3 regions of the Romboutsia sp. 1001713B170207_170306_H8 genome follow, and region 3 is predicted to be linked to each of the others. Evidence: riboswitches for the same ligand, from Rfam matches in the RefSeq annotation. Region 3 holds a riboswitch; each other region holds the start of a gene.
The links. A riboswitch is a leader RNA that binds a small molecule or an ion and turns the genes downstream of it on or off. The one in region 3 is predicted to bind cobalamin.
Positions count from the first base shown of each region.

Region 1: it holds a riboswitch for cobalamin, as region 3 does, so the genes downstream of both, I2A66_RS15895 (cobyric acid synthase) here and cbiQ (cobalt ECF transporter T component CbiQ) in region 3, are expected to answer to the same signal.
Region 2: it holds a riboswitch for cobalamin, as region 3 does, so the genes downstream of both, asnB (asparagine synthase (glutamine-hydrolyzing)) here and cbiQ (cobalt ECF transporter T component CbiQ) in region 3, are expected to answer to the same signal.

Region 1 covers NZ_JADNAX010000016.1:5,275-13,773, forward strand. The annotation lists gene cobS (adenosylcobinamide-GDP ribazoletransferase) at 1-409, shown strand, start outside; gene I2A66_RS15890 (histidine phosphatase family protein) at 428-1,033, shown strand; cobalamin riboswitch at 1,057-1,245, shown strand; gene I2A66_RS15895 (cobyric acid synthase) at 1,393-2,910, shown strand; gene I2A66_RS15900 (cobyrinate a,c-diamide synthase) at 2,939-4,303, shown strand; gene cbiB (adenosylcobinamide-phosphate synthase CbiB) at 4,305-5,255, shown strand; gene I2A66_RS15910 (pyridoxal phosphate-dependent aminotransferase) at 5,261-6,331, shown strand; gene I2A66_RS15915 (GHMP family kinase ATP-binding protein) at 6,333-7,232, shown strand; gene I2A66_RS15920 (cobalt-precorrin-8 methylmutase) at 7,208-7,840, shown strand; gene cbiD (cobalt-precorrin-5B (C(1))-methyltransferase CbiD) at 7,850-8,499, shown strand, end outside.
Region 2 covers NZ_JADNAX010000002.1:37,384-45,882, reverse strand. The annotation lists gene I2A66_RS04880 (DUF1846 domain-containing protein) at 162-1,670, shown strand; gene dinB (DNA polymerase IV) at 1,925-3,019, shown strand; cobalamin riboswitch at 3,067-3,262, shown strand; gene asnB (asparagine synthase (glutamine-hydrolyzing)) at 3,479-5,320, shown strand; gene I2A66_RS04865 (Crp/Fnr family transcriptional regulator) at 5,390-6,034, opposite strand; gene nadA (quinolinate synthase NadA) at 6,211-7,143, shown strand; gene I2A66_RS04855 (L-aspartate oxidase) at 7,127-8,422, shown strand; gene nadC (carboxylating nicotinate-nucleotide diphosphorylase) at 8,403-8,499, shown strand, end outside.
Region 3 covers NZ_JADNAX010000004.1:249,327-257,825, reverse strand. The annotation lists tRNA gene I2A66_RS10655 (tRNA-Gly) at 34-107, shown strand; rRNA gene rrf (5S ribosomal RNA) at 119-235, shown strand; gene I2A66_RS10645 (AAA family ATPase) at 450-1,394, shown strand; gene I2A66_RS10640 (nitric oxide reductase activation-like protein) at 1,410-3,182, shown strand; cobalamin riboswitch at 3,245-3,433, shown strand; gene cbiQ (cobalt ECF transporter T component CbiQ) at 3,557-4,246, shown strand; gene I2A66_RS10630 (energy-coupling factor ABC transporter ATP-binding protein) at 4,248-5,066, shown strand; gene I2A66_RS10625 (BMP family lipoprotein) at 5,226-6,242, shown strand; gene I2A66_RS10620 (ABC transporter substrate-binding protein) at 6,479-8,113, shown strand; gene I2A66_RS10615 (ABC transporter permease) at 8,193-8,499, shown strand, end outside.

The DNA.
Region 1 (8,499 bases), on a different contig from region 3:
ATTTATATATAGTATTATAAATGAAGGATTATTATGGCTTATAATATTTATGCCTGTGCTTGGTAGGCTTGGTGTACTAATCTTAACATATAAAACCGTAACTCCTAGAAAAAATGGATTAGGAAACTTATTCATTGGAAAATGCTCAACAAAAATGTTTTTAACAGCTACATTATACTCAATAGCTATATTAGGGTTAATATCAAAATTAATATTCTCATCAAATAATATATTATTTTTAAGTATATTAATTTCAGTACCAGTAGTTTTTATATTTAATATACTATTTAAAAAACATGTTTATAAGAAAATAGATGGAGTAACTGGAGATATATTAGGATGTAGTATAGAACTATCAGAGCTAACATATTTAATATATATATATATGACTTTAAATTTTGTAGTTTAGCCATATAGAGGAGAATTTATGATAAAATTAATATTAGTAAGACATGCCATTACTGAAGATAACAAGGATAGTAAATTATCTGGACATATAGATAGTGAATTAAGTGAAGAAGGAAAAGCTCAAATTAAAAGACTCATTAATTATCTAAAAGATGAGAATATAGATAAAATATATACAACAACGTCTTCAAGAACAAAACATACTGTAGAACAAATAGCAAAAAATAGAAATTTAGAGATAATAGAAAAAGAAAGATTAAAAGAAATCAGCTTTGGAGATTTTGAAGGAATGAGTTTTAGCAAAATAAAATCTAATTATCCAGATGAATTTCAAAAAATGATAGATTATGGATATGAATATAAATATCCAAATGGAGAAAGTTTGATAGATTCTTATGAAAGAGTAGTAAAAGAAATTAAAAGTATATTAAATGACAATGAAGGTAAGACGATTTTAATATGTTCTCATGGAGGAAGTATTAGAAATATAATTACTTACCTAATATCAAATTCTTATAAGTACCATTGGAACTTTAGGATAGATAATGCTTCAGTTACTATTTTAGAAGTTGACAATGGATTTACTGTAATAAATAGTATGAATAATACTAGTTTCTTAAGATAAATAGATTAATAAGTTATTAAAATCGAATATGAGATTACTTAGGTTCTTATCATCTAGAAGAGATTAAAAGGGAAAAAGGTAAAAGCCTTTGCAGCCCCCGCTACTGTGAAACCGACGAAACTATTATAATAAGCCACTGTCAAATTTGATGGGAAGGTTATAGGAGTAGGATGAAGTTAAGCCAGGAGACCTGCCTAAGATAATTTTACAATAGAGTCTTCGGGGTGAAGCTTTTATTTGATATATTATGAAATAAAAAAAGTCCGAAAACTGGAAAGTTCGGACTTTTTTTATTTTTCTGTAAAATATAAGATTTCTAATAGCCCTATTTTAAATTATAAGAAAAAGGAAGTGAAATAATGGGCAAAAAAATAATGCTGCAAGGTACAGCCTCTAATGTTGGCAAAAGTACTATCGTAACAGGATTATGTAGAGTATTTAAACAAGATGGATATAGTGTAGTTCCATTTAAATCTCAAAACATGGCCTTAAATTCTTTTATAACTAAAGAAGGTCTTGAAATGGGAAGAGCACAAGTTTCACAAGCAGAAGCCTGTGGAATTGAACCAATAGCAGATATGAATCCAATTTTGTTAAAACCTTCAGGAAATCATAAAAGTCAAGTCATAGTCAGAGGTAAAGTAGTTGGAAATATGTCTTCAATTGAATATCACGATTATAAATTACAGCTTATGGATGTGCTAAAAGATACTTTTGAGGAATTAAATAATAAATATGATATTACAGTTATGGAAGGAGCAGGAAGTTGTGCCGAAATAAACTTAAAGTCAAGAGATATATCTAATATGGGCATGGCTAAGATTGCTAATACTCCTGTGATAATAGTTGGAGATATAGATAGAGGTGGAGTATTTGCATCACTTGCAGGCACAATGCTTTTGTTAGATGAAGAAGAAAGAAAAAGAGTAAAAGGTGTAATTATAAATAAATTTAGAGGAAGAAAAGAACTTTTAGAAGATGGTATAAAAATGTTAGAAGACATTATAAAAGTTCCTGTATTAGGTGTACTTCCTTATAATGATATAAAAATTGAAGATGAAGATAGTGTAACAACTAGGTTTAAGAAATCAGTTGGTACAAGAGATATTAATATAGAGATAATAAGGACTCCTCATATGTCAAATTTCACAGACTTCCATATATTTGAAACTCAAGAGGATGTAAGTGTAAGATATGTAGATTATGGAGAATCTTTAGGAAATCCAGATATAGTAATTATACCTGGAAGTAAAAGTACAATAGATGATCTAAAATTCATTAGAGATAATGGATTAGAAGAACAAATAAAATCTCTACATAAAAAAGGTAAATTAATTATTGGTATTTGTGGTGGATATCAAATGCTAGGTAAGAAACTAAAAGATCCGTACCATGTAGAAGGTGAAATAGAAGAATATGATGGAATTGGGCTTTTAGACACAGAAACTATATTTGAGATTCAAAAAACAACAACACAAGTAGAGGCATCTATATGCGAGAATAAAAATGGATATCTAAGAAATCTAGGAAATAAAAAGATAACTGGTTATGAAATACACATGGGAGTTACTAATAGAGGAAGTAGTACAAGCAATTTGAATACTATAACTAAAAAATTAAGTGAAGATGTAAGTTACACTGAAGGAAGTGTTAATGAAGAAGGAAATGTATTTGGAACATATATTCATGGAATATTTGATGAGATAGAATTTACTAGAACTTTACTAAATAATATAAGAGATATGAAAAATTTAGATAAGTTAGATAGTAAGGTAAGTTCATATAAAGAATTTAAGGAAAAAGAATATGATAAATTAGCTGATTTTTTAAGAGAACATTTAGATATAGAAAAGATTTATGAAATAATGAAAGACTAGAAAATATAATAATGGTCAGGTGAAATATATGAAAAAAATATTAATTGCAGGTACTAACAGTGGAGTTGGAAAAACAACAATTTCTCTAGGAATAATGCAAGCACTTACAAAAAGGAATATGAAAGTACAACCATACAAGGTAGGTCCCGATTATATAGATCCATCATATCACACATTTATAACAGGAAGAAATTCAAGAAACTTAGATTCATATATGTTAGATGATGAAAAATTGAAATACATATTAAATGAAGCTTCAAAAGATGCAGATATAAGTGTAATAGAAGGTGTTATGGGACTATATGATGGGCTAGGAATAAACTTAGATAGTTGTACAAGTTCATATGCATCAAAGTTATTAAAAGCACCAGTTATATTAGTAATAAATGCGAAAGCAATGGCAGCATCTGCAGCAGCTATGGTACTTGGATATAAAATGCTAGATGAAAATATAAAAATAGGTGGAGTTATAGTAAATAATGTTAAATCGAAAAGTCACTATGAAATACTTAAAGAGTCAATAGAAACTTATGCAAAAGTAGAGGTATTAGGATATTTTCCTCCAAATAAAGAATTTTCTCTAGAATCAAGACACTTAGGTCTTGTACCAAGTGTAGAAATAGATTCATTAAAAGTTAAATTTAATAATTTAGCTGATGAAATAGAAAAGTATATAGATATAGGTCGAATAATTGAAATATCTGAAACAGAGAATGTAGAAAGTGAATTTACTTTAGATGAATTTATAGAAAATAATAAGGTAAAAGATAAATCAATAGCAATTGCTTATGATAAAGCTTTTAATTTTTACTATAGAGAAAATATAGAGTTATTAGATAAATTAGGATTAAAAATAAAATTCTTTAGCCCTATAAAAGATAAAGAAGTTCCAGAAGCTGATTATATATATATAGGTGGAGGATTTCCAGAAATCTTCTGTGAAGAATTAGATAAAAATGAATATATGAGGAACTCAATAAAGAAAGCACATGAAAGAAATATTCCTATATATGCAGAATGTGGAGGACTTATGTATTTAGGTGAAAATATGCTAGATAATGAGAATAAGAAATATAATATGGTAGGAATATTTAAGGGAACAAGTAAAATGACATCATCATTAAAAAGATTTGGATATTGTTTTGGTGAAGCAAAAGAAGATACTATATTAGCTAAAAAAAATCAAATTATAAAGGGGCATGAGTTTCATCATTCTATATTTGAAAGTAATGAACCTTGTGCTTATATAATGAGAAAAGAAAGAGCTGGAAAAATTATTGATGAGTGGGAAGGTGGATATAGTAAAAACAACACTCTAGCCACATATTTACATACACATTTTTATAATAACTTAGAATGTATAGAAAACTTTTTAAATAGAGGAATTAAGTAATATGAATATATTATCAATTTATATTGGTTATATAATAGATTTAATAGTAGGAGATCCTTATTCTTTTCCACATCCAGTAAGGTACATAGGAAATCTTATAAAATTTATAGAAAAAAGAATTAGAAAAATAGCAAAAACTGATAGAGATCTAAAAATAGGAGGATTTGTATTATGGTTTTTTACTGTAATACCTGTCTATATAATTACGTATTTAATAATTAAGATAAGTAGCTTCAATATTTATATATATTTATTTGTAAATTCTTTAATCATTTATACAACTCTAGCAACTAAATGTTTAAAAGATGAAGCAGTAAAAATATATAAAGTACTTAAAACTGGAGATATAGAAAAATCTAGAATTCAACTTTCTTATATAGTTGGAAGAGATACAGAACATCTAGGTGAAGGAGAAATAATAAGAGCTACAGTAGAAACCGTTGCTGAAAATACGGTAGATGGAATAATTGCACCTATGTTTTATGCATTTATAGGTGGAGCACCTTTAGCTATGGCATATAAAGCAATTAACACATTAGATTCTACAGTTGGATATAAAAATGAAAAATACCTTCATTTAGGATTTGCATCAGCAAGAATAGATGATATAGCAAACTATATACCAGCTAGAATTTCAGTATTATTAATGTCTATAGGAAGCTTAGTATTAGGATATAACTTTAAATCATGTGCAAAGATTGCAATTAGAGATAGAAAAAATCATAAAAGTCCCAACTGTGCATACTCAGAAGGTGCAGTAGCAGGAGCATTAGGTATTCAATTGGGAGGAACTAATATATACTTTGGTCAAGAAGTATATAAGCCAACTATTGGAGATAAGGATAGAGAAATAGAAATTGAAGATATAGTAAAAACAAATAAAATAATGTATGCTACATCGATAACTTCAATGATAGTGTTTACATTAGTATATGTATTATGTGTGGGGTGATGTAGATGAAAGATCTAGGACATGGGGCTAATATCAATCTTATGGCTAAAAAATATAATAAAAGTCCTAAGAATATATTAGATTTTAGTTCAAACATAAATCCTAAATTAATATCTAATTTAGAAACGTATATATTAGAAGGACTTAAAGAGTGTACTAGTTATCCAGATATAAATTATACATCTTTAAGAAATAACATATCAGAGTATATAGGAATAAATCCTGATTTTATAATACCTGGTAATGGTGCAACAGAAATTATATATTTAATGATGAAAAGTATAAATAAAAGATTAGCTATATTTAATCCAACCTTCTCTGAATATAAAAGAAGTGCAGAGCTAAATGGTTTAGAAATATTGCATTTAAACTTGGATAAAAGTAACAATTTCGAAATAAGCTTAGATGAAGTTAAATCTAATATAGATAAATTTGATAGCTTATTTGTATGTAACCCTAATAACCCAAATGGAAAAGTTAAGAATTTAGAAAAACTATTAGAATTAATAGTAAAAAATAATAAATTACTAATAGTAGATGAAACATTTATGGAGTTTGTAGAAAAAGAAGAAGATTATTCTTTAATAAAATATGTGGATAAAAATGAAAATTTATTTATTTTAAAGGCTGTTACTAAATTCTTTGGAATGCCTGGATTAAGACTGGGGTATGGAGTTACAAGCAATAAAGAAATAATAAATAAAATATATACATATAAAGAGCCTTGGACAATAAATTCTTTTGCAGATAACTTATCAAATTACATATTTAAAGATAAAGATTATATAGAAGAAAGTAAAGAATTTTATATAAAAGAAAGAACCTTTATGCTTGAAAGTTTAAGAAAAAATAAACTAATAGAGGTTTATGATACAGATACAAATTTTATATTAATAAAATTAAATAAATTTACTGCTAGTGATATAAAAGAAAAGTTGTTTTTAGATAGTAATATACTTATAAGAGATGCATCTAATTTTATAGGGCTAGATAATAGTTATATAAGAGTTGCAATTAAATCTCGAAGAGAAAATGAAATTCTAATAAAAGAATTAAATAAATTTTTAGGAGATTAAAATGAAGTCTTATGGAATATGTCCAGCATCTTGTGGTGAGTTTGTTCAAGGTTTTATGAATGAAGAAGAGTATTTATGCTCATATGCAATAGATTTATACTCAACAGTAATTATAGAAGAGAAAATAGAAGATATAATTATAGGACCCCAAAAATCAAGAAAAGCAATTGAATTAGTTTTTAAACATTTTAATTTACCAATTAGAGAAAGTAAAAAGATTTCTTTAAATATAAATAGCGAAATACCTACAGGTAAAGGTATGGCAAGCTCTACTGCTGATATAGGAGCAACTATAAAAGCAACATTATCATTAATAGATAAGCATATGACTAGCGAAGAAATATCTAAGCTAGCTGCTAAAATAGAGCCAACTGATTCTATATTTATAGAGGAAGCAAATATATTTAATCCATTAAGTGGAGAGTTAATAAAGTATTTAGGGAATATAAAAAACTCTAAGGTTTTAATACTTGAACCTGATAAAGCTATAAATACAAGAAAAATAAGAAAAACTCCAAATTACATGGAAACTAAGTTAAAAAATAAAGATTTAATAAAAGAAGCCTTTTATTTGTTAGAAGAAGGTATTAGAAAAAATGATTTGGATTTAGTTGGAAAAGCATGTACCATAAGTAGTTTAGCTAATGAAAATATACATCAAAAATTAGGGTTAAATAAAATAATCGAAATATCTAACCAATATGGAGCATATGGAGTAAATATTGCTCATAGTGGTACAGTAGTAGGAATACTATTAGATAAAAATATGAATGAAAAAAGATTAATAGAATTGTTAGAAAAAGAGAAATTACATAAATTTTATAAAAAAATATACGCATCAGAAATAATTGATGGAGGAATTAGAGGAGGTACACAGTGGAATACGTTAAAAATCCTATGATGATAGAAAGTAAGAGTTTTGAAATTATACAAGGAATAATAGATGAAATTAGACCAGGGTATAAGTTTAAAAATGAGATAGAGGAAAAAATCATAAAGCGTTCAATACATACAACAGCTGATTTTGAATATTTAGATATATTAAAAATATCTGATGAAGCTGTAAATTCTATAGTAGATGCGTTAAAAAATAAAGCTACTATATTTACAGATACTAATATGGTTCTAAGTGGAATAAACAAAAGAAAATTAGATGCTTTAGGATGTGAATATAAATGTTTAGTTGCTGATCCTGAGGTAGTAAATAGAGCAAAAGAAAAAGGAGTAACACGCTCTATGGCAGCTGTAGAAGTAGCTGCTAATATAGAAGGAAGAAAATTATTTGTACTTGGAAATGCTCCAACAGCATTATATAAAGTTATGGAGATGAAAAATGAAGGTAATCTTGATGTAGATGCAGTAGTAGGAGTTCCAGTAGGATTTGTAGGAGCTGCAGAATCTAAGGATGAACTAGAGAAAACTGATATACCATATATAATTTCTAAAGGAAGAAAAGGTGGGAGTAATTTAGCTGCTGCTATAATAAATGCTATTTTATATTCTATGTAGGTAAATATTATGGAAGAGTATGTATATATTGATGGAAAAAAATACCGAAGAGGATATACAACTGGTTCATGTGCAAGTGCCGCATCAAAAGCAGCAACTCATATGCTGCTTACTAAAAAAAAGATAGATAAAGTAAATATAGATACGCCAAAAGGAATACCGTTATCTCTTGTTGTTCATAACATAGAAGCTTATGAAAATAAAGTTAAGTGCTCTATTGAAAAAGATGGAGGAGATGATATAGATGCAACTCATAGAATGCATATATATGCTGAAGCTACACTTATAGATAGAGTAAATGATGAAGATATAATAGTTGAAGGCGGAGTTGGTGTAGGAGTTGTTACTAAAAAAGGTCTTAGTGTAGATGTAGGAAGACCTGCTATAAATCCAGTTCCTATGAGAATGATAAATACCGAGGTTAGAAAAATTATAGGTGAAAATTTTAGAGATAATATTGGAAAAAATAAAAGTTTAAGAATTACAATATCAGCACCAGAAGGCGTGGAAATAGCAAAAAAGACTTTTAATCCTAGACTTGGAATTGTAGGAGGTATTTCTATTCTTGGTACGACTGGAATAGTTGAGCCAATGAGTGATGAAGGTTGGAAAAAGTCACTATCAATAGAGCTTGAGATGAAGAAGTCACAGGGATTAGA
Region 2 (8,499 bases), on a different contig from region 3:
GTGAAAATAATCTTGAAAAATATTGTCTTAAATTGTATAATATAAACTTAGTTAAAAAGAAAAAATAAATATAAACTTTTTAACAAAATACAAATACAAATATATATAAAATACGGTTATCAAGTAAGAAATAAAAATTAAATATTTAGTGAGGTGGCACAATGAAAATAGGATTTGATCATAAGAAATACCTAGAGGAACAGTCAAAATATATACTAGAGAGAGTTAATAATTTTGACAAGTTATATTTAGAATTTGGTGGAAAGTTAATCGGAGACTTACATGCAAAAAGGATATTACCAGGATTTGATGAGAATGCTAAAATCAAAGTATTACAACATATGAAAGATAAATTAGAAGTTGTTATATGTGTTTACGCTGGTGATATAGAAAGAAATAAAGTAAGAGGAGATTATGGGATCACTTATGATATGGAAGTCCTAAGGTTAATCGATGACTTAAGAGCATATGACTTAGATGTTAACAGTGTTGTAATAACAAGATTTGAAGGACAACCTGCAACTACAGTATTCATAAATAAGTTAGAGAGAATGGGGATAAAAGTATATAAGCATGCTCCAACAAAGGGATACCCAACTGATGTTGATACAATAGTTAGTGATGAAGGATATGGTGCAAATCCTTATATAGAAACAACTAAACCTATAGTTGTAGTAACAGCTCCAGGACCAAATAGTGGAAAGTTAGGAACTTGTTTAAGTCAGTTATATCATGAAAATAAAAGAGGAAATAGCGTTGGATACTCTAAATTCGAAACATTCCCAGTTTGGAATTTACCGCTTAAACATCCAGTAAATATAGCTTATGAAGCAGCTACTGTAGATTTAAAGGATGTTAACATGATAGATTCATTCCACCTTGAAAGATATGGTGAAACATCAGTAAACTACAATAGAGACTTAGAATTATTCCCAGTACTTAAGAAAATAATAGAAAAAATAACTGGAAAAGAATCTATATTCCAATCACCAACAGATATGGGCGTTAATAGGGTTGGATTTGGTATAATAGATGATGAAGTAGTTAGAGAAGCTTCTAAGCAAGAAATAATAAGAAGATACTTTAAAACTGCATGTGAGTATAAAAAAGGTCAATTTGATAAAGATGCATTTGACACTATAAAGTTAATAATGGAACAAGTTGGATTAAAGCCTGAAGATAGAAAGGTTGTTACACCATCTAGAGAATACAGTGCGAAGTTAAAAGAAACTGCAGAAAAAACAGATAGTTGCTCAGTTGTAGCATTAGAACTAGTTGATGGAACGATACTTACAGGAAAGAGTTCAAATTTAATGAATGCAAGTGCAGCGGCAATATTAAACGGAATAAAACATTTAGCTAATATATCAGATGATATGCATTTATTATCTCCTGCAATTTTAGAACCAATTGTAAATTTAAAAACTAAAACATTAGCAAGTAGAACTCCAGAATTAAGTTGTGAAGAAATACTAATGGCTTTAAGCGTAAGTGCTGTTACAAATCCAACTGCTCAAGCAGCTGTGGAAAAACTTCCAATGTTAAATGGATCTCAAGCTCATTCAACTACAATATTAAGTAAAACAGATGAACAAACATTTAGAGAACTTGGCATAGATGTGACTTGTGATCCAGAATATCCATCACAAAACTTATATTACGCTAACTAACAAAATAAAAGTATAGAAAATCAGACCATGCTACAATAGTAGAATGGTCTTTTTTAAATATAAAATACAAAATACAAATAAAAATATACATAAAAATAAATTTACGGTTATCAATAAGGAATAAATACTTAGTTCCTTGGAATACTTATTTTAAATGTTTTTAAGGGATTTTGCAAGAAAAACTTTTAAAAATACAAAAAAAATATTTTATAATAATTATTAACTTGAATTTTTAAGTGGAGGTAATAGTTTGGATGGAAAATAGAAAAATAATTCATATAGATATGGATGCATTTTTTGCATCTGTAGAACAAAGAGATAATCCGTTGTTAAAAGGAAAACCGGTAGTAGTTGGTGGACCTCCAGAAAGTAGGGGAGTTGTTACAACATGTTCATATGAAGCAAGAAAATTTGGAATACATTCAGCTATGCCATCTAAAATAGCTTATAAAAGATGTCCTTATGCAATATTTGTGTATCCTAGATTTGATGAGTATCGTAAAGTATCTAATCAAATAAGAGAAATATTTCATAGATATACAGATTTAGTGGAGCCATTATCATTAGATGAGGCATATTTAGATGTTACAAACAACAAGAAAAATATAAAGTATGCAACAACTATAGCTAAAATGATAAAAAATGATATTTTAAAAGAAACTAATCTAACAGCATCAGCTGGAGTTTCATATAATAAGTTTTTAGCTAAGCTTGCATCAGATTATAAAAAACCTAATGGTTTAACTGTTATAACACAAGAGGATTCTCAAGAATTCTTAGATAAGCTTCCTATAAATAAATTTTTTGGTGTAGGAAAAGTAACTGGAAAAATACTTAAAAATATGGGGATACAAAATGGATATGATTTAAGGCAATTAAATATTTATGAACTAGAAAATATTTTTAAAAATAGGGGATATCTATTTTATCAATTTTCTAGGGGTATTGACTATAGACCCGTAGAGCCTTATAGAGAGAGAAAATCTATTGGTTCAGAGGCTACTTTAAGCCAAAACTTAAGTATTGATGAAGAAGAGGTTACTAATATATTAAGTGAGTTATGTGAAGATGTTGCATATAGATGTAAATATTCAGATAAGCTAGGAAAAACAGTTACATTAAAGATAAAGTATGAAGATTTTACTCAAATAACTAGAAGTATAAGTTTAGAGCATCCTATAAACACTAAGAAAGATATTAGAATTAATGTATATAATCTGTTAAAAAACCTAGAAGATAATAAAAAGCAGATAAGATTATTAGGAGTTACACTATCTAATTTAGTAGATAAGGAAGTTGAAGCTGGCAATATAACAATATTTGAATATATGAATAATTTAAAAAAATAGTAATTTTAGCTGTTGAAAAATAAAAGTATAGTAAATATAATTAAAGTATAAATATAAATTATTAAGGTGTACAAATGAGTACTTAAAAGGGAATATGGTGAAAGTCCATAACAGCCCCCGCTACTGTAAGAATGACGAACGCTTGAGAGTTTGGAGACTCTAATTCCACTGGTGTATACTGGGAAGGATAAGCTATTAGGTTGAGTTCAAAGTCAGGAGACCTGCCTAAAATTAAGCATTAATCTTTCGGAGGGAGAGAATATGTAATATGAGGGTTATTTTTATATAGATATATTTTAAAGTACATATTATATATTTTGAGAACCGAGAGATATTGGTTCTTTTTTATTTTATATATTTATATTAAAAAAACTATTTAAGAAAAAAATACTTTCTATAACATTAAGCCTAAGCATACATAAAATAAATTATGCAGTTTAAGTTTAAGGAGGAAGGCTAATGTGTGGAATATCAGGATGGTGTAACCTTAATGACAATATAAAGGATTACACAAATATAGTTGAGAATATGATATCAACCTTAAGATTTAGAGGTCCTAACTCTGAAGGTATAAAGACATATTCACACTCTATTATTGGACACAAAAGATTAGCGATTGTAGATCCAACAGGTGGATTACAACCGATGAGTAAAACTATAGGAGATAGAGAATATACAATTTGCTATAACGGAGAGTTATATAATACTGAAGAGGTTAGAGATAGATTAAAGGAAAGAGGATATACATTTGATTCATATTCAGATACAGAAGTTCTTTTAACAGCATATATAGAGTTCGGTGAATTGTGCTTAGATTATATAAATGGAATTTATGCATTTGGAGTATGGGACGAGTATAAACAAGAATTATTTTTAGCAAGAGACACACTTGGTGTAAAGCCATTATTTTATTCTTACAAGAATGGGAACTTAGTTTTTGGATCTGAAGAAAAGGCATTACTAACTCATCCATTAATTAGTCATGTTGTTGATCGAGATGGATTTTTAGAGTTAATATCACTAGGACCTGCTAGAAGCCTAAATAGTGGTATTTTTAAAGATATAAGAGAAGTTCCACCATCACATTATTTAAGATTTAATAAATCAGGCATAAAATTAAAAGAGTATTGGAAGCTTCAAGCTAAAGAACATGAGCATAACTTAGAAGAAACTAAGAAATATGTAAGAGATTTATTGATTGAAGCAATAGAGGGTCAACTTGTAAGTGATGTACCTGTGTGTACTTTTTTATCTGGTGGATTAGATTCTAGTATAATATCAAAGGTAGCAGCAGATGCTTTCAATAGACAAGGAAAAGAAACACTTAATACTTTTTCTATAGACTATACAGATAATGAAAAATATTTTAAGAAAAGTTATTTTCAACCAAACTCAGATTCATATTGGGTAAAGGTTATGGCAGAGTATATCGGAAGTAATCATCATGACGTAGTTCTTGATAATGTAGAACTTGCGCATGCTTTAATAGATGCAACTATGGCATCTGATTTACCAGGTATGGCAGATATTGACTCATCCTTAGACCTTTTTTCAAGAGAGGTAAGTAAACACGCTACAGTTGTTTTATCTGGAGAATGTGCAGATGAGGTTTTTGGAGGGTACCCTTGGTATACTAGAGAATATGATTCTATAGAAATTTTCCCTTGGGCTACCACAATTGGTTATAGGAAAAATGTATTAAATGATAGTTTGAAGTTGTTACCAATAGAAGATTATGTAAAGCAAGCATGTAGAGATAGTATAGCTAAGGTGCCTAAGCTTAATGGAGAATCAAAGGAAGATTCAATAATGAGAGAATTATCATACTTAAATCTAAAATGGTTTATGATAACTTTATTAAATAGGAAAGATAGAATGACTATGCATAATAGTTTAGAAGGTAGAGTACCTTTTGCAGATAAAAGATTAGTAGAATATGCATTTAATATGCCTAAGCATATAAAACTGCTAAATGGAAGAGAAAAAGGACTGTTAAGAGAAGCATCTAAAGGAATATTACCAGAAAATATCGTTGAAAGAAAAAAAAGCCCTTATCCTAAAACTCATAATCCAATATACACAAAAGAAGTATGTAAGATGTTAAAGAGAATATTAGATGATAAAAGTTCCCCTATTCATCAAATTATAGATGAAGAATTTGTAAAAGAATTAGTTCAGACTGGTGGTTCAGCATTTAACCAACCTTGGTTTGGACAATTAATGACAGGTCCTCAAGTTATAGCATATTTAATTCAAATAAACACTTGGATGAATCTTTATAATGTAGACTTACAATTATAGATAGAATGCTAAAAATAGCTTAATTTTATACAAATATAAAGTATAAAATTAAGCTATTTTTGTTTTAAGTTAGTCCATCAGAATATCTTCCAAAGCCTCTCTATCTAGTATCTTTATTATGTTTTTTTGATAATCTATTAATCCTTCATCTTTCATGTTAATTAATTCTCTTGAAAGTGAAGGTCTAGGAATTCCAAGTGATTCAGAAAGCTTTTGTTTTGTCATGTTTAATTTTATAAAATTACTTTTTTGGATGTTAGATTCTTGTATTAAAAAGTTGCATAGTTTTTGTTTAATTGTGCTAAATGATAAACCAGTTATAGATTTATTTAAAGTTATTATCTTATTAGTTAAGTCATTTAAAAATAACTTCAAGAAACTAGGGTGGCTAGTACAAAAATAAATAAAATCATCTTTATCTATAAACATTACCTCGCTATTAGTTGATGAAATAACTGTAGCTGGATAAGAGTTAGCATCAGAGAATGCAATTATTTCTCCGAATAAATAGCCAACACTAAATGAAGAAAGATGAACTACTTTGTTACTAGTTAAAATTCTTTTTATATCTATATTACCACTTAGAACTAATCCAACCTTATTACATGGTGAATTTTCGATAGCAATAATATCATTCTTATCATATTTAACTATACTATAGTTTACATCTCTAAAGAATTCTATTAATTCTTTTTTAGTTTTATTTTTTAGCATTTTATCACCTATATCTTATATATAAAAATTATATATTATTTTATACCCAACTAATATATATAATATCTTAAAAAAATAATTCTATAAAGTAATTAGTTTATATTGAAGATTAAAATATCAAATGATACAATGGATTTACAGGTGTATATACAGATGAAAGGTTAAGGGATTTATTTATGTCAAATGATTTAATAGAGAAAATAAATAAAATAAAGGTAGATAGAAATGCTATTATACTAGCTCATTATTATCAACCACCAGAGATACAAGATTTAGCTGATTATGTAGGAGATTCATATTTTTTAAGTGAAATAGCAAGAGATTGTGATGAAGAAGTAATTGTGTTTTGTGGAGTCAAATTTATGGGGGAGAGTGCAAAAATATTATCTCCAAATAAAAAAGTCTTAATGCCTATAATAGATGCCGGATGTGCTATGGCTGATATGGCAAATGAAAAAGTTATATTAGAACTTAAAAAAAAATATCCAAATGCTATAGTTGTTTGTTATATAAATTCTACAGCAGAAGTAAAATCACATTGTGATGTAGCTGTAACATCTTCAAGCGCAGTTAAAATATTAAATAATATTCATGAAAAACAAGTAATATTTGTACCTGATAAAAATTTAGGTAAATATATATCAGAGGAATTTCCAGAAAAAGAATTTATTCTTTGGGATGGATACTGTAAGTATCATCACAATATAAAGGTATCAGACATAATAGAGTTAAAAATAAGATATAAAAATGCAAAAGTATTAGTGCATCCAGAGTGCCAAAGTGAAATCAGAGATATAGCGGACTATATAGGATCTACATCGGGAATTATAGATTATGCTACAAAAAGTAATTATAAAGACTTTATAGTTGCAACAGAAGAGGGAATACTACATGAATTAACAAAAAAAAATCCTAACAAAAATTTTTACATACCTGGAGATAGTGTATGTTGTGAAGATATGAAGAAAACTACATTAGAAAGTATATATGAAACTTTATTAAAAATGGAAAATGAAATATATATAGAAGAAGAGATAAGAGTTAATGCTTTAAATTGTTTGCTAAATATGCATAGATTTGCAGGTGATAAAAATGAATCTACAGTATGATGTTTTGATTGTTGGTAGTGGAGTTTCGGGCTTATATTGCGCTCTTAACTTAGATAAAAAACTAAACATATTAGTTATTTCAAAAGATAGTATAGAGAATAATAACACATACCTTGCTCAAGGAGGGATTTCTACTGCTAGAGGAAAAGAGGATATAAATTTATTTATAGAAGATACTTTAAGAGCTGGACAATATAAAAATAAAGATGAAGCGGTAGAAGTCTTAGCTATAGAATCTATGAACAATATAGAGTCAATGATTAAACTTGGACTTAATTTAGATAAAGATGATGGAAAAATAGCATTTACAAGAGAAGGTGCACACAGTATAAATAGAATTGTATACAGCAAGGATACTACAGGTAAAGCTGTATTTGAAACTTTAATAAATGAGGTTAAGAATAGAAAAAATATAACTTTATTTGAAAATACATGTCTAATAGATATAATAACTTTTAATAATGAATGTTTAGGTGGAATAGTACTAAAAGATAAAGATAAAATTAATATATTTTCGAAAGTTGTTGTTTTAGCAACTGGTGGAATAGGAGGACTATTTAAAAGTTCAACTAATCAAAGACATTTAACTGGCGATGGATTGGCTATTGCGCTTAAACATAATATAAAAGTAAAAGATATAGGATATATACAAATACACCCAACGTCTTTTTATGAAGAAAATAGCCATGGTAGAAAGCTATTAATATCAGAATCTGTAAGAGGAGAAGGCGGGAAGTTATTAAATAAAAATAAACAAAGGTTCATAAATGAGTTATTACCAAGAGATATTGTAAGTAAGGCAATTTTTGAGCAAATGAAAATTGATAATAGAAATTATGTTTACTTGGATGTAACACATTTAGATGCAAAATATATAAAAAATAGATTTGCATATATATATAAACAATGTTTATTGAGAGGAATAGATATAACTAAAGAATATATAAAGGTTACTCCAGCACAACATTATTTTATGGGTGGAATTGATGTTGACTTAAATTCATATACATCAATGACTAGATTATATGCAGTGGGTGAGGTAAGTTGTACAGGTGTCCATGGTGCAAATAGATTAGCGAGCAATTCATTATTAGAAGGATTAGTTTTTTCTAAAAGAGCAGCGGACCATATAAATAAAAATATAGATATTATAGAATTTAATATAGTTGAAGATGACAAGTTAAATATAGAACTATGTACACACCTAAATAAATCTATTTTATTAAATAAGATAATCACTATAAGAGAGGATTTAAAAAATGAACTACTTGCTAATTGATAAAATGATAAAAGAGGCTTTAATTGAGGATATACCAAATGAAGATATAAGCACTACCTCAATTATAGGAGTAGATT
Region 3 (8,499 bases):
ATGTAGTTTTTAGAGTATTAACTCTAAATATATGCGGGTGTAGCTCAATGGTAGAGTTCCGGCCTTCCAAGCCGGCTGTGAGGGTTCGATCCCCTTCACCCGCTCCAAATAAAGATTATGTGGTTATTATAGCAAAGAGGATACACCTGTTCCCATTCCGAACACAGAAGTTAAGCTCTTTAGCGCTGATGGTACTCGGAGGGCAACCTCCCGGGAGAGTAAGACGTAGCCACGTGATCTTTTTTTTTATAAAAATTTAGATTTTACTTCTTTTAATTTATATTAAATAATTAAATTTATTAATAGAAATTAAAAATTTTGAGTTTACATTATACAAAAAAACTACCTAATATTAATAACTTTTTTTATTAAGAAAGTATTAATATTAGGTAGTTTTTTTATGTTAATATTAATATAGAATCTATTAACTACTAAGGGGGATTGCAGTAATGGATATTATAAAAAATTTAAGGAATCAGGGGATAAGTGATAGCTTAATAAATGATATACTATATTTTAGAAAATATTATAGTATAGATAAAGATTTGCAATATAGAGTAAGTAAATCTAAGACATATTTTTATGGAAAAGAAATATTATCTATGTGTATATCGGCTATTTTGGAGGGAGAAAATATACTTCTATCCGGTCCAAAAGCAACTGGAAAAAACTTATTAGCAGACAATCTATCTGAGTTATTTAACAGACCACAATGGAATACATCTTTTAATATAAATACAGATAGTTCAACTTTAATTGGCACAGATACATTTATAGATAATGAAGTAAAGTTAAGAAGAGGATCAGTATATGAGTGTGCTGTTCATGGTGGATTTGGTATTTTTGATGAAATAAATATGGCAAAAAATGATGCTATAGTAGTTTTACATTCAGCATTAGATTATAGAAGAATAATAGATGTCCCAGGATATGAAAGAATAAGTTTGCATCCAGCAACAAGATTTATAGGAACAATGAACTATGAATATGCAGGGACTAAAGAATTAAATGAGGCTTTGGTTTCTAGGTTTATGGTAATTGATATACCTTCTGTAAAAGAAGATAAATTAAACTTAATTTTATCTAATGAATTTCCAGATGCAGATGAGGATAAATTAAATCAATTTATAGGATTATTTTTAGATTTGCAGTTAAAATCTCAAAATGGAGAAATATCTACAAAATCTATAGATTTAAGAGGATTAATAGGATCATTAAAAGTCATAAGAAGAGGCCTTTCTCCATTAGAGGCAATCAATATGGGAATGGTAAGTAAAAGCTTTGATGTATATGAAAAAGAAATTGTTGGAGATGTCATTAGAACTAGAATACCAGAAAAATGGACTAGCGAAGATATATTTTCAAATAAACAAGTACATAAATTTAATGAGTAATATTTAGGTGATACTATGAAATGGGTATATAGTGATTATGATTTAGATAATAGAGTTAATAATATTGCTTGGACTATAAGTGGAAATTATAATGAACATATTGAAGTTTTAGAAAAAAATTACTCTTCAAAAGATGTATCTTTATATTTGGGAATTATGGCTGGAGCTAGAAGAAAGTATGTAGATTGGAATATAGTGAAGAAGTATTTATCTAATAGAGTTAATAAAGGATATAATAAAGATACTTTATTAACTCTATTACAAGTAGTTTTAAATAACTTAGTAGAATCTAAGGTTATAAAGGATAGGCCTGGAATTGAAGATATAAGATCAAAGGCATATAAAGATATAATTAATGAATTTAATACAATATATAAAAATGATATTTTACAAAAAATTAAGTATATATTTATTTTAGAAGGTATAGGAAAACATCCTTTTGTAGATGGGTTAAGTAGAAGAATTATAAATGATATTAAAAATATAAACCTAGGTAATGAATTAGTAGAAATATTAAAAGATATAGATAAACTTTATATAAGATATTTTAATGAAATAAAACAAGATTTAAAATTAAGTGAATGTAGCCAAGATATAGACTTCAAAGATGTAGATATAGATTTTGATACATTTTCAGATTTTATGTATGATGAATTATATAGTGATGAGGAAGATTCTATAGAAAATGAACTTAACTCAATATCTTCTTCTATGCTAGTTGAAAGTATAGGGGAAAGGAAAGTTAATAGTGAGAAAAGTTCACTTAATAGAGTTATATATATCGATGAGGAAACTGCTAATAAAATTTATGATAAAATAGAATATTACTATGGAAAATCGTATTTAAATAAAAGTGAAATAAAAAGAATAGAAGTTAAAAATTGTAGAAATGTACATGAGGGATGTAGGGTGCATTTTACAGAAGGAGTTTTAAGATCAGAATGTAAAAATGTTTTTCAAGTTAAATATGTTACAAGACATAAAGAAAATAATTTGAAAAAGTACAGAGAAAATATAAGAGTGTATAAAAGAAGTATAAATAGATTAAAAGAAAATTTAATGAGGATACTTGTAGAAGAAAATATTACAGATAGAATTTATTCAGATTACGGGACTATTGATGCAAAAAGGGCATGGAGGGTTGGAAGAAGTAATAATACTAAAATATTTTATAGAAATATAGAAAACAAAAAAGGAAGATATGTAATTGACATATTGTTAGACTCAAGTGGTTCACAAAGTAGAAATCAGTATCAAGTTGCAATACAAGCATACATAATCTCTAGTGCTCTTACACTGGCAGGTATACCTAATAGAGTTAGCGCATTTTCTAGCTTTTTAGATTATACAATTTTAAAAAGGTTTAGAGATTATAACGACTCTATAGATAAAAATGATAATATATTTGAGTATTTTTGTTCTGGTAACAATAGAGATGGTCTTGCTATAAAATCTGTATGTGAAGGTTTATTAGAAAGGGAAGAAGAAAATAAAATTTTAATAGTACTAAGTGATGGAAAACCTAATGATGTTAAATTTGGTTCAAGTAAAGAACGAAGTATAAGAGGTGAAATATCTTATAAAGGTAAAATAGCTGTAAATGATACTGCTAAAGAAGTAAGAATTGCTAGACAAAATGAAATTTTAGTCTTAGGAGTATTTACAGGTAAAGAAAATGAAATTGATGCAGAAAAATTAATCTATGGAAAAGATTTTATATATACTAGAGACATAGAAAAATTCTCAGATATTGTTTCAAATTATTTAAAAAAAATTATAGAAAATTAAAAATATAAAAAAGGAATATAAATTATAATATAGAAATAGATATTAGTACAAAGATGTAAATTAAATAAAAAAGTATCAATAGGTTCTAACATGAATTAGATTAATAGGGAAAGAGGTGAAATTCCTCTACAGCCCCCGCTACTGTAAGGTGGACGAAACTTTTAAAAACCACTGTGGTATTAGTTACTATGGGAAGGAGAAGGAGTAGAATGAAGCTAAGTCAGGAGACCTGCCTATGATATTTTAAAATAACTTTTTCGGGGAGGAAAAGATTATGGTGAATCACATATCAGGTGATTTTATTATGAGATTAAAGCCTAACCAAATAGTTAGGCTTTTTTTATTTATAATATATACAGAAGGAAGATATTAATATGATAATAATTGATAAATATGCTTATTCAAATAAATTAATACATACAAATCCAAATATAAGATTTGCAGTAGGTATAATTTTTTTATTAGGATCTATGTTAATAAAAAATTTAATTATTTTATCACTTATTATTTTATTAATGAGTGTAATAATAGTTGGAATTGCTAAAATCGATATAAAGGGTTATATAAAGCTCTTGAAGATACCAATGATATTTTTAATTATGAGTATAACTACGACTCTTATAAATATATCTAATGATCCAAACTTACTAATTAAAAGCTTTTGTATATGTAGCAATTATATAGGTATTTCTAAAGAATCACTAAATATATCACTTCAAATATTATTTAGAGCAATGTCATGTTTGACTTGTGTTTATTTTATAATATTAACGATACCATTTAATCAACTTTTATTTATATTTAAAAGTTTACATATGCCAACTATAATTTTAGAGTTATCAATGTTAATTTATAGATTTATATTTATATTTTTAGAAGAAGTATCAGATATACGTAAGTCTCAGGAGTTAAGATTTGGATATACAAACCTAAAGACATCTTATAAGTCTTTTGGGCTTTTGGGAAATTTATTATATAAGAGAATGATGATTAGATATGAAGAGATGTGTATATCGTTAGACATGAAATTATATGATGATAGATTCTATATAGTAGGAGAATAGTATGTTTAAAATAAATAACTTAACTTATAAGTATGAAAAGGATAAACTAGCTTTATCAAATATAAATATGGATTTTGATAAAGGAGATATAATAGGGATAATAGGTAGCAATGGTTCTGGAAAATCCACATTATTTATGAATATGATGGGTATTTTAAAGCCAGATTTAGGAACTATATTATTTAAAAATGATATTATTAAATATAACAAAAAGTATCTATATGATTTAAGAAAAGAAGTAGGGATAGTGTTTCAAGATCCTGAAAAACAAATATTTTACTCTATGGTTTATGATGATATAGCATTTGCTTTACGAAATTTAGGTATAAAAGAAAGTATCATAAAAGAAAGAATAACTAAAGCACTTGAATCAGTAAATGGATTACATCTTATTGATAGACCTGTACACTTTTTAAGCTATGGACAGAAAAAAAGGGTAGCTATAGCATCTGTTATAGCTATGGAAAATAAAATGGTACTTTTAGATGAGCCAACTGCAGGATTAGATCCAATTAGTACTAGAGCTATAGTTGATATTATAAATAATTTAAAAAAGAAAGGTATAAAAATTGTTATTTCTAGTCATGATATGAATTTAATATATGAAATCTGTGACTATATATATGTTTTAAATCAAGGTGAAATAATTAGCGAAGGTAGAACAGATACTGTTTTTAATGATGAAAAAAAGATATTAAGAGCAGGTTTAGAGTTACCTTGGTTAGTAAAGCTTCATAATAACTTAGATTTACCATTATTTAGGACTGAAGAAGAGTTATATAAGTTTTGGAGTAAGTCTAAAGTAATAGTAAATCCTTAATTAGCCCTCAACCTATTTTATATAGATTAAATAAATAACCCTTAACCAAATTTGATGGTACCCTAGAATTCCTCCAAAGTTCTAGGGATATTTTGTATTTACAAGTGTATATACACTTGGTAAAATATAACATATAAACTGGGGTTTAGGAGGAATACTATGAAGAAAAAAATGAAATTATTATTTTTAATAATGCTAAGCGTAGTCTTTACTTTTGGGGTAATAGGATGTAATTCAACAAATAGTAATGATGCAGAGGCAGAAAGTACATATGAGTTTAAAATTGGTATTGTTCTTGGAGAAGGTGGTGCAAATGATCAAAGCTTCAATCAATCATCACTAGAAGGATTTGATAAAGCAAAAGAGAATCTAGGGGTTATAGGAAATTATTTAGAAGCAAACCAAGAGGCAGATTATAAGCCTAATATAGAGACATTTATAGACCAAGATGTAGACCTAGTGATAGGTGTAGGTTATACTACAGCAAAAGCTATGTTAGAAGCCGCTCAAATATATGAAGATAGAAACTTTGTAATTATAGATCATAATTATGAAGAGGAAGGAAAGGAAATTCCTCAAAATATGGCTTGTGTAACTTTTGATGAAAGAGAAGTTGCTTATTTAGTTGGATTAATAGCTAGCAATATGACGGAAACTAATAAAGTTGGTTTTATAGGTGGTATGAAAGATCCTAATATAACTAGATTTGAAGAAGGATTTAAAAAGGGTGTTAAAGATGGCAAAGAAGGAGTAGACTTACTATCTCAATATGCAAATTCATACGACGATGCTAGTTTGGGTAAATCTATAGCAAATCAGATGTATTCTAAAAATATAGATATTATATTTTCAGCTGCAGGAAATGTTGGTACAGGAGCTATAGAGTCAGCTAAAGAACAAAATAAGTATGCAATAGGTGTTGATATGGATCAAAATAGTTTAGCTCCAAATAATGTAATAACCTCAGCAATGAAAAGAGTCGACATAGGTGTATATGATATAATAGAGCAAGCTAAAGAAGGTAAGTTTAAAGGTGGACAAGTTACTGTATATGGATTAAAAGAAGGTGGGGTTGGAATAGCACCTACTACAGATATTAATGTACCAAGTGAGGTATTAGATATAATAAAAGAGCAACAAGATAGAATTGTAAATGGGGAGATTAAAATCAACTAGAGTATTTGTCGATATTTAAGACAAAATGTACCACGATATAAATTGACAATATTTTGACATGTGTGCCATAATTTAAGTATAAAATAAGTTCTTCTATGAAAGAAGAAGTAATAAATTAGAACCATGAAGGTTTTTATATGTAAAAGTAATTTTATGTGAGGATACATAATTTTATTAAAATACATATAAAAGCCTTTTTTTATGGAGAAATGTATCTATTATAAGGGGGAGTAAAAATGATACTAAAAAAATTAAGAAAATCTATTTCATTAATGTTAGTTTTATCACTTACAACAATATCTTTAGTAGGATGTTCTAATACTGATTCAAAGAATAATGATTCATCTAAAGCTAGTGCAGTAAGTGAAAGAAAGTCTAATAATGAGCTTGTAGTTGCAGTAGCAAGTGAGCCAGAAGCTGGGTTTGATGCTACAACAGGCGGACATGGTTCTATGACAAAAGTATTTTTTAGTACTTTATTTAAAAGAGATAAAGAATTAGGAATAGAAAATGATATAGCTACAGGATATGAAGTGTCTGAAGATAGATTAACATGGATAGTGAAAATAAGGGATGATGTTAAATTTACTGATGGGGAATCTTTAACAAGTGAAGATGTTGTTTATACATATGAAACTGCGAAAGAGAGTGGTTCTGAAATAGATTTAACAATGCTAGAAAGTGTAACAGCTATAGATGAGAATACAATAGAGTTTAAACTTACTAAACCACAGTCAACATTTATTGAAAAATTAGCGTATTTAGGAATTGTTCCCAAACATGCTCATAATGAAAATTTCGCAGACAATCCAATTGGATCTGGACCATTTAAATTTGTACAATGGGATAAAGGTCAACAAGTTATAGCAGAAAAAAATGAAGATTATTATGGTGATGCTGCAGGCATAGATAAACTTACTATGGTGTTTTTAGATACTGATGCTGCTTATGCAGCGGTAAAATCAGGAGATGTTGATATGGCATCTATAACAGGATCTTTAGCAAGTGAAAAAGTTGATGGTACAAAAATTGTTGATTTAGATACAATAGAAACTTTTGGTGTAGAATTCCCTATGCAAAAAAGTGGAGAAAAAGATAATGATGGGAACTCTATAGGAAATGATGTAACAAGTGATGAAGCAATAAGAAAAGCTTTAAATATAGCTGTAGATAGAGACGAGATAGTTGAAGGTGTACTAGAAGGATATGGGACACCATCAACTACAGGACTTGAAAAAATGCCTTGGTTAAATGAAGAAACTATAATAAAAGAAGATGGAAATATAGATGAAGCTAAAGAAATATTAAAGAACGCAGGTTGGGAGGATACAAATTCAGATGGAACTATAGATAAAGATGGTTTAGAAGCAGAATTTAAGTTATTATATACTGATGGTAAATATAGACAGGAACTTGGCTTAGCATTTGTTGAAGTAGCAAAAGAATTAGGAATTAAAGTTAGTTTAGAAGTTAAGACTTGGGATAATATAGTAGATGAAATACATTCAGAAGCAGTTCTATTTGGATTTGGATCAGGAGATCCATCAGAATTATACAACCTATATAGTAGTAAAGCATCTGGGGGAGGAATACCTTGGGATAATGCAGGTTACTACAAAAATGAAACTGTCGATAGTTATATAGATCAGGCTATTGATAGTGAAAATGAAGAAGAGGCTTTAGAGTTTTGGAAAAAAGCTCAATGGGATGGTTCTACAGGATTTTCTAATAAAGGGGATGCTACTTATGCTTGGCTTGTAAATGTTAATCATATATATATAATGAGCGAAGATTTAGATATAGGAACTCCAGTTGCTCAACCACATGGTGGAAGAATATTTGATAATGTAACTGAGTGGAGTTGGAAATAAATTATTAAGGTAGGACATTCTCTATATGAGGATGTCCTCTTGTGCACTAATGAACTATATTCAAGGAAGGAATTTATATATGAAAAATAGAAAAAATCTAGCCATATATATATTAAAAAAGTTAGCAAGATTAGCATCGCTTTTAATTGCTTTATGTATAATAACATTTGCATTGATGGAATATTCTCCAATAGATCCAGTTACAGCATATGTAGGTGCAGATACAAAGGTAAGCTTAGAGCAGCGTGAAAATATAGCTGAACATTGGGGTCTAAATAAACCACCAGTAGAAAAATTTATGTCATGGTTTAAATCTATGATTAAAGGTGATTGGGGTACATCTATGATATATAGAAGAGCTGTAGTAGATGTTATAGGAGAAAGGT